Regions from separate parts of the Bradyrhizobium sp. CB82 genome, predicted to be linked through region 2. Evidence: predicted binding sites of a transcription regulator. Region 2 holds the regulator's gene; each other region holds the start of a gene.

Region 1 (4,238 bases), 3.7 Mb from region 2:
AAAGAAAGCTTGCGCGCTTTTAGCGGTAAACGTCGGTCCAGAGCTCGGCAGCATCTGGCTCGGGATCATGCTGGGCAAAATCGGCGGAAGCGTTGACGATGTCGCGGACCTCGGCGTCGATCGCCTTCAGATCCTGCTCGCTTACCTTGGCGGCCAGGAGGCGGTTGCGCACCTGCTCGATCGGATCCTGGTCGTGGCGGATCTTCTCGACCTCCTCGCGCGTGCGGTATTTTGCAGGGTCCGACATCGAGTGGCCGCGGTAGCGGTAGGTCTGCATCTCCAGGATCACCGGGCCCTTGCCAGCGCGGCACCAGGCAACCGCTTCATCGGCCGCGGCCTTCACGGCGCGGACATCCATGCCGTCGACCTGATGACCGGGGATGTTGAACGACAGGCCGCGCTTGGAGAAATCCTGCTGCGCCGAGGCGCGCGACACCGCCGTGCCCATGGCGTAGCGGTTGTTCTCGATGACGAAGATCACCGGAAGCTTCCAGAGCTCCGCCATGTTGAAGCTCTCATAGACCTGGCCCTGGTTCGCCGCGCCATCGCCGAAATAGGTGACTGCGACGTTGTCGTTGCCGCGATAGTGGTTGGCGAAAGCGAGGCCCGCGCCGAGCGAGACCTGGGCGCCAACGATTCCGTGGCCGCCGTAAAACTTCTTCTCCACACTGAACATGTGCATGGAGCCGCCCTTGCCCTTGGAATAGCCGCCGCGGCGTCCGGTGAGCTCGGCCATGACGCCGTTGGCCTCCATGCCGGTGGCCAGCATATGGCCGTGGTCGCGATAGCCGGTGATGACCTGGTCGCCGTCCTTCAGCGCCATCTGCATGCCGACCACCACGGCCTCCTGGCCGATATAGAGGTGGCAGAAGCCGCCAATCGCGCCCATGCCGTAGAGCTGGCCGGCTTTCTCCTCGAACCGCCGGATCAGGAGCATGTCGCGGAGCGCCTTGAGCTCCTGCTCTCTGGTGAATTCCGGGGGCGAACCGCCGTTGGTTTTGTCCTGTGGAGCGCTTGCGGCGGCTTTCTTGGGTGCGGCCATTGGAATTCCGGGTCAGAGAAAACTAAGCCCTCTCTAACCTAACTCAATCGCGTGCGAAAGCACCGCTGCGACATCGCGCGACATTCATTATGCCGCACTGCAACCTGACCGAAATATTGCAAAATCTTTGGCGCCGATCGGGCAACAATTGCTCCCCGGGCCGGCCTCACCAGCCCAGCTCTCGCAAGTAGGCTGCCCGGGCATCAACTCCGGTATGCGTGAAGTCGGTAAAGACCCCATCCACGCCGAGACGAAAGAATTTTAGATATTCAAGGCTTGGATTGCCGTGATAGTCGCCAGCCAGATACTTCTTCTCGTTTCGGAAAGTGAAAACGTGCACGAACAGGCCGAGCTTGTGCGCGTCGGCAACGAGGCTGGTTGCTTCCTGGGTCGAAGCCTCCGGCGTCGATCCCTTGTAGGGAGTGCCGTCGGCATTGCTGTCCTTCCACGGAGAAATCCTGAGCGGAACGATATAAGGCTTCCACGGACCGATGCCATCGGCGTAGGTCTTGATCTCCGCAAGACCTTCAGAGGTTAGCATCGCATCGTACAAGCGCGCGTCACCTGCAACCGTCCAGTCGAATGGACGCGAATTGGTGATGTTGTCGTTAAGGACCTTCCCGTTCCTGAAGTCGACACCGTTGCCATCGATGAGCTGGACCTGCCGCGTCTCCAGGCCACGGCTGCGCATATATTTCAGGCTGCCGGGCTCGAAGCTCTGAACAAGGATGGGAGCTTCCTTCGCGTTGAGGCCGTTGTCCTTGATGATCTTGATCAGGGCATCCTCGAGCGGGTGGCTGCCGGGCCCGCCGCAGCCATTGGCGATCGCCTGAGCATTGTTCCAGGTGGGATTCTTGGTTTCCGGATAGACGGCGATGGGACGCCCCGTCTCCTTGCTCTTGGCCTTGGCGATGTCGATAATGTCCTGGAAACTGACGATCGGGAACTTGCCGTTGAAGACCTTCGGCCTTTCGTTGGCCGCATCATAGGTGGTGCCGGCGACCCACTCCTTCAGCTCGGCCATGGTGAAGTCGGTGATCGACCAATCATTGGTATGGTCCTCGCCGTCCACGATCAGCGATTTCAGCACCGATTTGGGGTCGGCCGGATCGGTGAGATCCGTGAGGTAGTCAGCAGGCGTGCTGGCGGAAGATGGGGCCTTGACGCGCACACCGGGCACCGTGCGCTTGCGGGCCGCAACCGCCGGATTGGTCTTCGCCACTTCGGCAATGTTGGTATTGTCGCCCAGCCAAGGGTTGTGACGCGCGACCAATACACAATCCTTGGTGAGGTGCAGGTCTTCTTCGAGCGCGTCGGTTCCGAGGGCCGCGGCAAGGTCATACGATGCCTCGGTCTCTTCGGGCACCAGCCCCGGCAGGCCGCGATGCCCGAGGATCAATGGCGGCTTTCCGTCAAGGGTCAGGAGGTTCTTGGCGCCGGCTGGCGCCGAGCCGGTCTGTGCAAAAGCCATCGACGGTGAGAGGAACGCCAAAGCCGCGGCACCGAGCAGCACCGCTCCAACACGAGAATTCAGTTGTGAACGACTGTGCTTCATGGCCGTGCCTCCATCTTTTGCGCAGCATCGCTTCGAATGCCACAAGGACCGAGCTGAATAAAGTCGGCGCCTCGTCTTCTTGTCGCAAATTTCTGACAGACGGATGACGGTGGGCTGGGTCGACAAAAGCTCCTGAATGCACGGGGACATGCGCGCGTTGGCGACGCATCCAGCGCTATCTCGCATAGTTCGAAAAAGGGCGGCGCAAGGTTGCGCCGCCCTCGCCGACGATCAGAAGAAGCCAAGCTTCTTCGGGCTGTAGCTGACCAGGAGGTTCTTGGTCTGCTGATAGTGGTCGAGCATCATCTTGTGCGTCTCGCGGCCGACGCCCGACTGCTTGTAGCCGCCGAACGCCGCATGCGCGGGATAGGCGTGGTAGCAGTTGGTCCAGACCCGGCCTGCCTGGATAGCGCGGCCGAAGCGATAGCAGCGATTGGCGTCGCGGCTCCAGACACCGGCACCGAGGCCATAGAGTGTGTCGTTGGCGATCGCGAGCGCCTCGTCGTCGGTCTTGAAGGTCGTGACCGAGACGACGGGGCCGAAGATCTCCTCCTGGAAGATCCGCATCTTGTTGTGGCCCTGGAACACGGTCGGCTGGACGTAGTAGCCGCCCGCAAGATCGCCGCCGAGGCTGGCGCGGCCACCGCCGGCCAGGACCTTCGCCCCTTCCTTCTTGCCGATGTCGATATAGGAAAGAATTTTCTCCAACTGCTCGCCGGAGGCCTGGGCGCCGATCATGGTGTCGGCATCGCGCGGATCGCCCTGCTTGATCGCGGCGACGCGCTTGAGCGCCCGTTCCATGAAGCGGTCGTAGATGTCCTCATGGACCAGCGCGCGGCTCGGACAGGTACAGACCTCGCCCTGGTTCAGAGCGAACATGACGAAGCCCTCGATCGCCTTGTCGAAGAAATCGTCGTCTTCGGCGGTGACATCCTTGAAGAAAATGTTCGGCGACTTGCCGCCGAGTTCGAGCGTGACGGGAATGAGGTTCTGGCTGGCATATTGCATGATCAGCCGGCCCGTCGTGGTTTCGCCCGTGAAGGCGATCTTGGCGATGCGCGGGCTGGACGCGAGCGGCTTGCCGGCTTCAAGGCCAAAGCCGTTGACGATGTTGAGGACGCCGGGCGGCAACAGATCGGCGATGATCTCGGCCCAGACCATGATCGAGGCCGGCGTCTGCTCGGCGGGCTTGAGCACCACGCAATTGCCGGCGGCGAGCGCAGGCGCGAGCTTCCAGCAGGCCATCAGCAGCGGGAAGTTCCAAGGGATGATCTGGCCCACGACGCCGAGCGGCTCGTGGAAATGATAGGCGATCGTGTCGTGATCGATCTCGCCGATCGAGCCTTCCTGGGCGCGCACGACGCCGGCGAAGTAGCGGAAGTGATCGATCGCCAGTGGCAGGTCGGCGGCACGGGTCTCGCGGATCGGCTTGCCGTTGTCCCAGGTCTCGGCGATCGCGAGCCGCTCGAGATTCTCTTCCATGCGGTCGGCTATCTTGTTCAGGATCGCGGCGCGCTCGGCGACGCTGGTGCGTCCCCAGGCGGCCTTGGCGGCGTGCGCTGCGTCGAGCGCGGCTTCGACGTCCTGGTGATCGGAGCGCGCGATCTTGCAGACGACCTGACCGTTCACGGGCGAGGCGTT
Region 2 (4,238 bases):
GTGAGAGCCCGGCGTCATGCCGGATGCCGCCTCGGCCGTCGCAAGGCACGCGCCGATCGGAAAGCCGCCGCCGAGTGCTTTCGCGAGCGACATCACGTCCGGGGTCACGCCGAGGCGGCGATGCGCGAAGAGATCGCCGGTGCGGCCCATGCCGGTCTGCACCTCGTCGAAGGCGAGCAGAAGGCCATGCTCGTCGCAGAGCTGGCGCAGAGCACGATAGAAGGCGGGAGGCGCCGAGCGCACGCCACCCTCGCCCTGGATCGGCTCGATCAGGATGCCCGCGGTCTGCGGGCCGATGGCCTTCTTGACGGCTTCGAGATCGCCATGCGGCACCTGGTCGAACCCGTCCATCGGCGGACCAAAACCTTCGAGATATTTTGCAGCCCCCGTGGCGGCGAGGGTTGCCAGCGTGCGGCCATGGAAGGCCCCCTCGAAAGTGATCATGCGGTAGCGCTCGGGATGACTCTTGGAGGCGTGATAGCGGCGCACCACCTTGATCACGCATTCCATTGCCTCGGCGCCGGAATTGCAGAAGAACACGAAGTCCGCAAAGCTCTCGTTGCAGAGCCTGACCGCGAGCTTCTCGCCATCAGGGCTCTGGAACAGGTTCGACATGTGCCAGAGTTTCGTGGCCTGCTCCTGCAAGGCCTTGACCAAAGCGGGATGCGCGTGGCCCAGCGCATTCACGGCGACGCCCGAGGTGAAGTCGAGATAGCGCTCGCCATTGGTCGCGACCAGCCAGCAGCCCTCGCCGCGCTCGAAGCCGAGCTCGGCCCTGGCGAAGACGGGAAGCAGATGCGTCGCGGCGCTGTTGGTCATGACGGTCACTTGAATGTTGAGGCCGGCTCACGAGACTGCGTTGCGCAGCGCATCATTGACCTGCCCGGAAAACGAAACGTGCCGCCTTTTAAGGGCGGCACGTGTCACTATTTTATGCTTGGAAAAACCGCTGTCAATGCCGCCAGAAGGCCCTGTAGGCCACGCGACCCGTAGTCTTGCGGTGGTGATTTTGAGGGGTTTTTACTACGGAACATGTGGACGCGGAGCCGCAGACTCTTGCGCGGGAGTCACGCCATATTGTAGCGTTTCCCCTGTCAGATACGACATCTCGTGCAGCAGTTCTGATCCTCTAAGTCCTCCTGTACCGGCGTAACGTTCGGGTGCCTCGATCGCGCCCGGCGAGCCTTAAGGGATTCTGGCAGCACGGGTTTTTCGAGGCTTAGACATCGCCACGCGGCCCAAGGATTGGCTGACCGTGCGGCGAAGGAAAGGGTGCAATGACGGTTTTGACCTGGTCCGACGATCGCGTCGAGCAATTGAGAAAGCTCTGGGAAGCCGGGCTTTCGGCCAGCCAGATCGCTGCCGAGCTCGGAAATGTGACGCGCAACGCCGTAATCGGCAAGGTGCACCGGCTGGGCCTGTCCGGCCGCGCCAAGAGCCCGTCCTCGGCGGCTCCCCGGCCGCGCAAGGCGCGCCCAGCACAGCACATGATGCGGGTGAGCCGCCCGATTGCCCGCGGCAACACCGCACTCGCGCAGGCCTTCGAGGTCGAGGTCGAGCCCGACCCGATCACCTATGACAATGTCGTTCCGATGAGCCAGCGCCTGTCGCTGCTCGAGCTCAACGAAGCGACCTGTCACTGGCCGGTCGGCGATCCCTCGAGCCCGGACTTCTTCTTCTGCGGCGGCAAATCGCTCTCGGGGCTGCCCTACTGCGCGCAGCACTCGCGCGTCGCCTACCAGCCGGCAGCCGATCGCCGGCGCGCACCGACGAAGCCGGGTACGCGCTGACCCTGTCACAAACGGCAACGTCCCGGCTTTAGGCCGGGACGTTCGGTCGGGAGATTCAGCGCGCCTCCGGCGCGCTTTTTTACGTCTGCTCGGCCTTCGCAAACCGATCATCCAGCGCGTAGCCGGCGCCGCGGACGGTGCGGATCGGGTCCTGCTCGCGGCCGAGATTGAGCAGCTTGCGCAGGCGGCCGATGTGGACGTCGACGGTGCGCTCGTCGATATAGATGTCGCGGCCCCAGACGCTGTCGAGCAACTGCTCACGCGAGAACACCCGGCCGGGATGCTCCAGGAAGAACTCCAAGAGGCGATATTCGGTCGGGCCGAGGTCGATCGGCCGTCCGGAGCGCGCGACGCGGCGCTTCTCGCGGTCGAGCTCGATGTCGCCATAGGCGAGCACGGTGGCAAGCCGCTCGGGGCTCGCGCGCCGCAGAAGCCCCTTCACGCGCGCGAGAAGCTCGGGCACGGAGAACGGCTTGACGATGTAGTCGTCGGCGCCGGTGGCAAGCCCGCGCACCCGCTCGCTCTCCTCGCCGCGCGCGGTGAGCATGATGATCGGCAGCTGCTTGGTCTCGGGCCTCGTACGAAGCCTGCGACACAACTCGATGCCGGACAGACCCGGCAGCATCCAGTCCAGCACGATCAAATCGGGGATGTGCTCCTTGAGACGGGTATCGGCGTCGTCGCCGCGCATCACCGTCTCGACATCGTAGCCGTCGCCTTCGAGGTTGTAGCGCAACAGCTCGGTCAGCGCTTCCTCGTCCTCAACAACCATAATGCGTGCGCCCATGGCGTCGTCGCTCCTTAAGTATTCGGCACGGTCGTGGCGAAGGTCGTCATGTCGCCCTTCGGACGCTTGTCCGCGATGGCCTGACCTTCGATCATATAGAAGACGGTTTCGGCGATGTTGGTCGCATGGTCGCCGATCCGCTCGATGTTCTTGGCACAGAACATCAGGTGGATGCAGAACGAGATGTTGCGCGGATCCTCCATCATGTAGGTGAGGAGCTCGCGGAACAGCGAGGTGCAGATCGCGTCGACCTCCTCGTCGCCCTTCCACACCATCATCGCCGCCGGCAGGTCATGCGCGGCATAGGCGTCCAGCACCGACTTGACCTGCTGCTGCACGAGGTCGGTCATGTGTTCCAGACCGCGGAACAGCTTTAGCGGGTGGAAATCGGTCTCGAGCGCTGCGACGCGCTTGCCCATGTTCTTGGCGAGGTCGCCGATCCGCTCCAGGTCGGTCGCAACGCGCATGGCGCTGACGATCTCGCGCAGGTCGACCGCCATCGGCTGGCGGCGCGCGATCGTGAGCACGGCGCGCTCCTCGATCTTCTTCTGAAGCGCATCGATCTCGGCGTCGGTTGCCACCACGCGCTGGCCGAGCGCGACGTCACGGCGGATCAGCGCATCGACGGAATCGACGATCATGCGCTCGGCGAGGCCGCCCATCTCCGCAACGAGCCGCGTAAGCTCCTGGAGATCGGTGTCGAAAGCCTTTGCGGTATGTTCGGAAGCCATTTCCTGTCTCCTCAGCCGAAGCGGCCGGTGATGTAGTCCTGGGTGCGCCGGTCGCTGGGCGACGTGAAGATCTTGCTGGTCTCGTTGAACTCGATCAGCTCGCCGAGATACATGAAGGCGGTCTTGTCGGAGACGCGCGCCGCCTGTTGCATGTTGTGAGTGACGATCGCGATCGTGTAGCTCTCGGCTAGCTCCTGGATCAGCTCCTCGACCTTGGCAGTCGAGATCGGATCGAGCGCCGAGCATGGCTCGTCGAACAGGATCACCTCGGGACGCACCGCCACGGTGCGGGCGATGCAGAGGCGTTGCTGCTGGCCGCCGGAGAGCGACAGGCCGGAGGCGTTGAGCTTGTCCTTGACCTCGTTCCACAGCGCGCCGCCGCGCAGCGCCTTCTCGACCCGGTCGTCCATCTCGGATTTGGAGATCTTCTCGTAAAGGCGGATGCCGAAGGCGATGTTCTCGTAGATCGTCATCGGAAACGGCGTCGGCTTCTGGAACACCATGCCGACCCGGGCCCGCAGCAGGTTGAGGTCGAGCTTGGGGTCGAGGATGTTGGTCTGATCGAGCATGAGCTGACCGGTGGCGCGCTGCCCCGGATAGAGATCGTACATCCGGTTGAAGATGCGCAGCAGGGTCGACTTGCCGCAGCCGGACGGACCGATGAACGCCGTGACGCGGTTGGTGCCGAGCGTCAGGTTGATGTTCTTCAGCGCATGGTGCTCGCCGTAATAGAAATTGAGGTTGCGCACCGTCACCTTGGCCGGAGCCTCAGGCAGTATCGGCGGCGCCTGACGCCCGGTGGAACCTACGGAAACGGACAGATCGCTCATTTTGCAGTCCTCTCGGCGCCGAGGATGCGCGCGCCAATGTTCAGTGCAAGCACGGTCAGGGTGATCAGCAGCGCCCCGCTCCAGGCCAGCTGCTTCCAGT
Region 3 (4,238 bases), 4.4 Mb from region 2:
CGCTGCGGACGCTGTTGCGGTGGACCTCGACGAGCTCAAGCGAGCCGCCGCCGAGATCTCCGACAATGCCGTCGGGATGATGGATGCCGGAGATGACGCCGAGCGCCGAGAGTCGCGCCTCGCGCGGGCCCGACAGGATCTCGATCTTTACCGCACAGATGCGCTCCGCCTTGGCGATGAAGTCGGGGCCGTTGGAGGCGTCGCGGCACGCGGCGGTCGCGATCGCAAAGACGCGCCCGACCTGCATCACGCGACACAGCGCCCGAAATCGCTTCAGCGAAGTCAGCGCCTTGTCGACCGCGTCCGGCGCAAGCAGACCGGTGCTCTGCACCTCCCGGCCGAGGCCGCAGAGCGTCTTCTCGTTGAAGATCGGAATGAGGCTGCGCGCGAGCGCCTCGTAGACGACGAGACGGACCGAGTTGGAGCCGATATCGATCACCGCGACGCTTGCGCCACGTTTGCGCGGCCGTGTCACGGCAACAATCTCCGGTCAGGATTGATGGCGTTCGTTCCGGCGCGTGAGACGCCGCGGTGAGGATTCCTTGAGCGACTTTCCACGGCCGGACAGACTCGGATTTGTCATGAAGTAATTGTGCACGTTGAAGGGCTCCTCGCCCTTCGCGGCCTTCATACGCGTTGACGATCCATCGGGCAACAATTGCCAGCTCTGCTCATTGTCCTTCAGATTCGCGACCATGATCTGTTCGAGAACCTGCTGATGCACCGTCGGATTTTGCAGTGGGCACAGCACCTCGACACGGCGGTCGAGATTGCGCGGCATCATGTCGGCTGACGAGATATACACAGCCGCTTTCGTGCTCGGCAGGCCCTGGCCCATGCCGAAGCAGTAGATTCGGCCGTGCTCGAGGAAGCGCCCGATGATCGACTTGACGCGGATGTTCTCCGACAGGCCGGGGATACCCGGCCTCAGGCAGCAGATACCGCGCACCACGAGCTCGACTTGGACGCCGGCTTGAGATGCCTCATAGAGCGCGTCGATGATATCAGGGTCGACCAGGGCATTCATCTTCATCCAGACCGCACCGGTCCGGCCGTGCCGCGCATGCGCGGTCTCGCCCTGGATGTGCTCGATGATGCGCTTGCGCAGCGTCAGCGGCGACACCGCCATCTTGTCGAGGTCGCTAGGTGCGGCATAGCCGGTGATGAAGTTGAACACGCGCGCAGCGTCGCGGCCGATGGTCGGGTCCGAGGTGAAGTAGGAGAGATCGGTGTAGATGCGCGCGGTCACCGGATGGTAGTTGCCGGTGCCGGTGTGAACATAGGTGGTGAGGCTGCCGCCCTCGCGGCGCACGACCATCGACAGCTTTGCGTGGGTCTTCAGCTCGAGGAAGCCGTAGACGACCTGCACGCCGGCGCGCTCGAGGTCGCGTGCCCAGCGAATGTTGGCTTCCTCGTCGAAGCGCGCCTTGAGCTCGATCAGTGCCGTCACCGACTTGCCGGCCTCGGCGGCCTCGGCCAGCGCACGCACGATCGGTGAGTTGTTGGATGTGCGATAGAGGGTCTGCTTGATCGCGACGACGTCAGGATCGCGTGCGGCCTGCTGGAGGAACTGCACCACGACGTCGAAGGATTCGTAGGGGTGGTGGACGATGAGGTCCTTCTGCCGGATCGCGGCAAAGATGTCGCCGCCGTGCTCGCGCACGCGCTCGGGATGGCGCGGCACGTAAGGGGTGAATTCGAGGTCGGGCCGGTCGAGGCGGGTGAGCTGCGACAGCTCGTTCATGGCGAGCACGCCGTCTACCAGGAACACTTCGTCGTCGTCGGCCGAAAGCGCGTGCTGCACGAAGTTGCGCAGCTGTTCAGGCGTCTTTGCATCGACCTCGAGGCGGATCACCGATCCGCGGCGGCGGCGCTTCAGCGCGGTCTCGAACACGCGCACGAGGTCTTCGGCCTCTTCCTCGATTTCCATTTCGGAGTCGCGGATGATGCGGAAGGCGCCCTGGCCGTGGACGTTGTAGCCCGGGAACAGCCGGTTGATGAACAGGGCGGTCATCTGTTCCAGCGAGATCAGCCGCACCAAGCCGTCCGCCGGCAGGCGGACGAAGCGGTCGATCTTGCCGGGCATGCGGATCAGCGCGTTCATCTGCTTGCCGTCGGCGGCGCGCGTGAGCTGGAGCGCGATGGTGAAGCCGAGGCTCGGGATGAACGGGAAGGGGTGAGCGGGATCGATCGCGAGCGGTGTGAGCAAGGGGAAGACGTTGTGAAGGAAGTGGTCCTCGAGCCACGTTTTCTCCGCCTTGGTGGCGTCCTTGCCGTCGACGAGCACGATGCCGACGTCGGCGAGCGTGCCGCGCAGATCGCGCCAGATCGCCTGCTGGTCGCTGGCGAGCTGCGAGACGGTGCGGTTGATCAGCGCCAGCTGCTCGGACGGGGTCAGGCCGTCCGGGCTGCGCTCGGGGATGCCCTCACGGACCTGCGCCTTGATGCCGGCGACGCGGACCATGAAGAACTCATCAAGGTTATTTGCCGAAATCGACAGGAATCGCACCCGCTCCAGCACCGGGTGGTGGGGGTTGACCGATTCCTCCAGGACCCGGCGATTGAAATGCAGCCAGGAAAGCTCGCGGTTGATGAATCGCTCGGGGCTCGTGGCGATCGCCGGCAGGCCTGCTGATTCCGGTTCTTTTTCTTTGAGTTCAATGGCTTGCGCGGAGTCCATGAGAAGTCGATCCATCTTCTTTCGCCTCATCTTGCGACTTATGCGCAAAACCGGCGCAGAGCATGTGTTAGTGCGATGACGTTTCGATGACATTGATGTTCCGCCGCTCGGCGCCGTCAAGCGGCCGCGGCGAACAGTCCATGCCCTGGAACAGATCAGGCGTCGCGCAGCAATTCGACGGCCAGCGACCGGGTCACGGGCCGGCCGAGCCGCAGGGCTTCGCTGTCGAGCAGCTCCACGGCCCGCCGCGCCGCGGCGGAGGAGCGCTCCAGGCGGGTGGCGAGATAGCTGACCACGCTCTCATCGACGCTCAATTGGCGGTCGGCGCAGAACTTGACGATCAGGCCGCGGAAAAGCTGGTCGTCCGGGGGCAGGAGCGACACCACCGGCAAAGCGCGTAAGCGCGAGCGGAGGTCGCGCAGCTCGATATCCAGCGCCGCCGGTAAATCGCGGCCGGTCATCAGGACATAGGCCCCGTCCTCGCGCGTGAGGTTCAGAAGATGGAAGAGCGCGCGCTCGTCGAGGTCCTTCGCTTTCAGGTCCTCGACGACGAGCGCGCCCGTGGCGAGCGCCCCAGGCACGGCGGCCGCGGTCAGCGCATTGGCGGTGGTGGAGCGGGCGCCGGCCTCTTCGGCCCAGATTGCGGCAAGGTGGCTCTTGCCTGAGCCTTCGGGCCCGGCCAGCCACATGATCCGGTTCGGCCATTCGGGCCAGCCATTGATCAGGGCGAGACCGGCGGCATTGGCGGGGCCTTCGAGAAAATTGTCCCGGCTGAGGCTCTCCGCATGCGGAAGCGAAAACGCCAATTGTCGGGGATGAACGCGGCCTGCCACGCTTGCTTTGCTCCATGCCGGGCGAGCCGGCCAAAAACCTGTGCCAAAGGGTTTGGCGCCAAAGGACCTATCGGTTGCGAGTTGGCCTTTTGCGGGGCCGGTCCGCGCTCATTTCGCCTCGATCGTACTCATGTGCCGCAGCCACTCCACGAGGTAGAGCGAAACCGAGGTGAGCGTGAAGACCGTGACGAGGCCCATCAGGATGATATCATAGGGCTCCGGCCTGAAGCCGAAGGCGAGTGCGGCCAGCACCAAGGCTGCGAATGCCACCTGGGCTGCGGTATTCAGTTTCGACACCATCAGGGGTTTCATGGCGACCGGCTTGTCGAACAGCCAGGACACTATCACGGCTGCGACGATCATGATGTCGCGGGAGACCACCAGGATCACGATCCAGCGCGGGATGGCGCCCCAGATCCCCAGTGCCATATAGATCGAGACCAGCAGCGCCTTGTCGGCGAGCGGGTCGAGCAGGGCGCCGAGCTCACTCGCCATGTTGAAGCGCTTGGCCAGGAAGCCGTCGACGGCGTCGCTGATCCCGGCGATCAGGAACACACCGAACGCCACTTCCATTTGGCTCGACACGATGGCCCAGACGATGATTGGGACCAGCATGATGCGGCCCAAGGTAATGATGTTCGGAATACTCACGCGGCGCTTCCCGGCACCCGGTGTGACCTCGAATCCGGCCCTTTGGAGGCTGAACCGGTTGATATCTACATAGT

The links. The regulator PhoB, encoded in region 2, activates phosphate uptake and scavenging genes when phosphate is short. The targets are predictions, from matches to a motif close to TGTCATNNANCTGTCAT.
Region 1: the regulator PhoB is predicted to act here: its motif matches at 2,690-2,706, upstream of QA640_RS24895 (glycerophosphodiester phosphodiesterase family protein).
Region 3: the regulator PhoB is predicted to act here: its motif matches at 2,756-2,772, upstream of QA640_RS21195 (RNA degradosome polyphosphate kinase).

The regions. Positions count from the first base shown of each region.
Region 1 covers NZ_CP121650.1:5,107,705-5,111,942, forward strand. The annotation lists gene pdhA (pyruvate dehydrogenase (acetyl-transferring) E1 component subunit alpha) at 20-1,042, opposite strand; gene QA640_RS24895 (glycerophosphodiester phosphodiesterase family protein) at 1,209-2,597, opposite strand; gene adh (aldehyde dehydrogenase) at 2,829-4,238, opposite strand, start outside.
Region 2 covers NZ_CP121650.1:8,804,391-8,808,628, forward strand. The annotation lists gene QA640_RS41730 (aspartate aminotransferase family protein) at 1-819, opposite strand, end outside; gene QA640_RS41735 (GcrA family cell cycle regulator) at 1,278-1,790, shown strand; gene phoB (phosphate regulon transcriptional regulator PhoB) at 1,870-2,577, opposite strand; gene phoU (phosphate signaling complex protein PhoU) at 2,592-3,308, opposite strand; gene pstB (phosphate ABC transporter ATP-binding protein PstB) at 3,320-4,138, opposite strand; gene pstA (phosphate ABC transporter permease PstA) at 4,135-4,238, opposite strand, start outside.
Region 3 covers NZ_CP121650.1:4,398,223-4,402,460, forward strand. The annotation lists gene ppx (exopolyphosphatase) at 1-475, opposite strand, end outside; gene QA640_RS21195 (RNA degradosome polyphosphate kinase) at 491-2,680, opposite strand; gene QA640_RS21200 (DnaA/Hda family protein) at 2,836-3,513, opposite strand; gene QA640_RS21205 (CDP-alcohol phosphatidyltransferase family protein) at 3,622-4,164, opposite strand.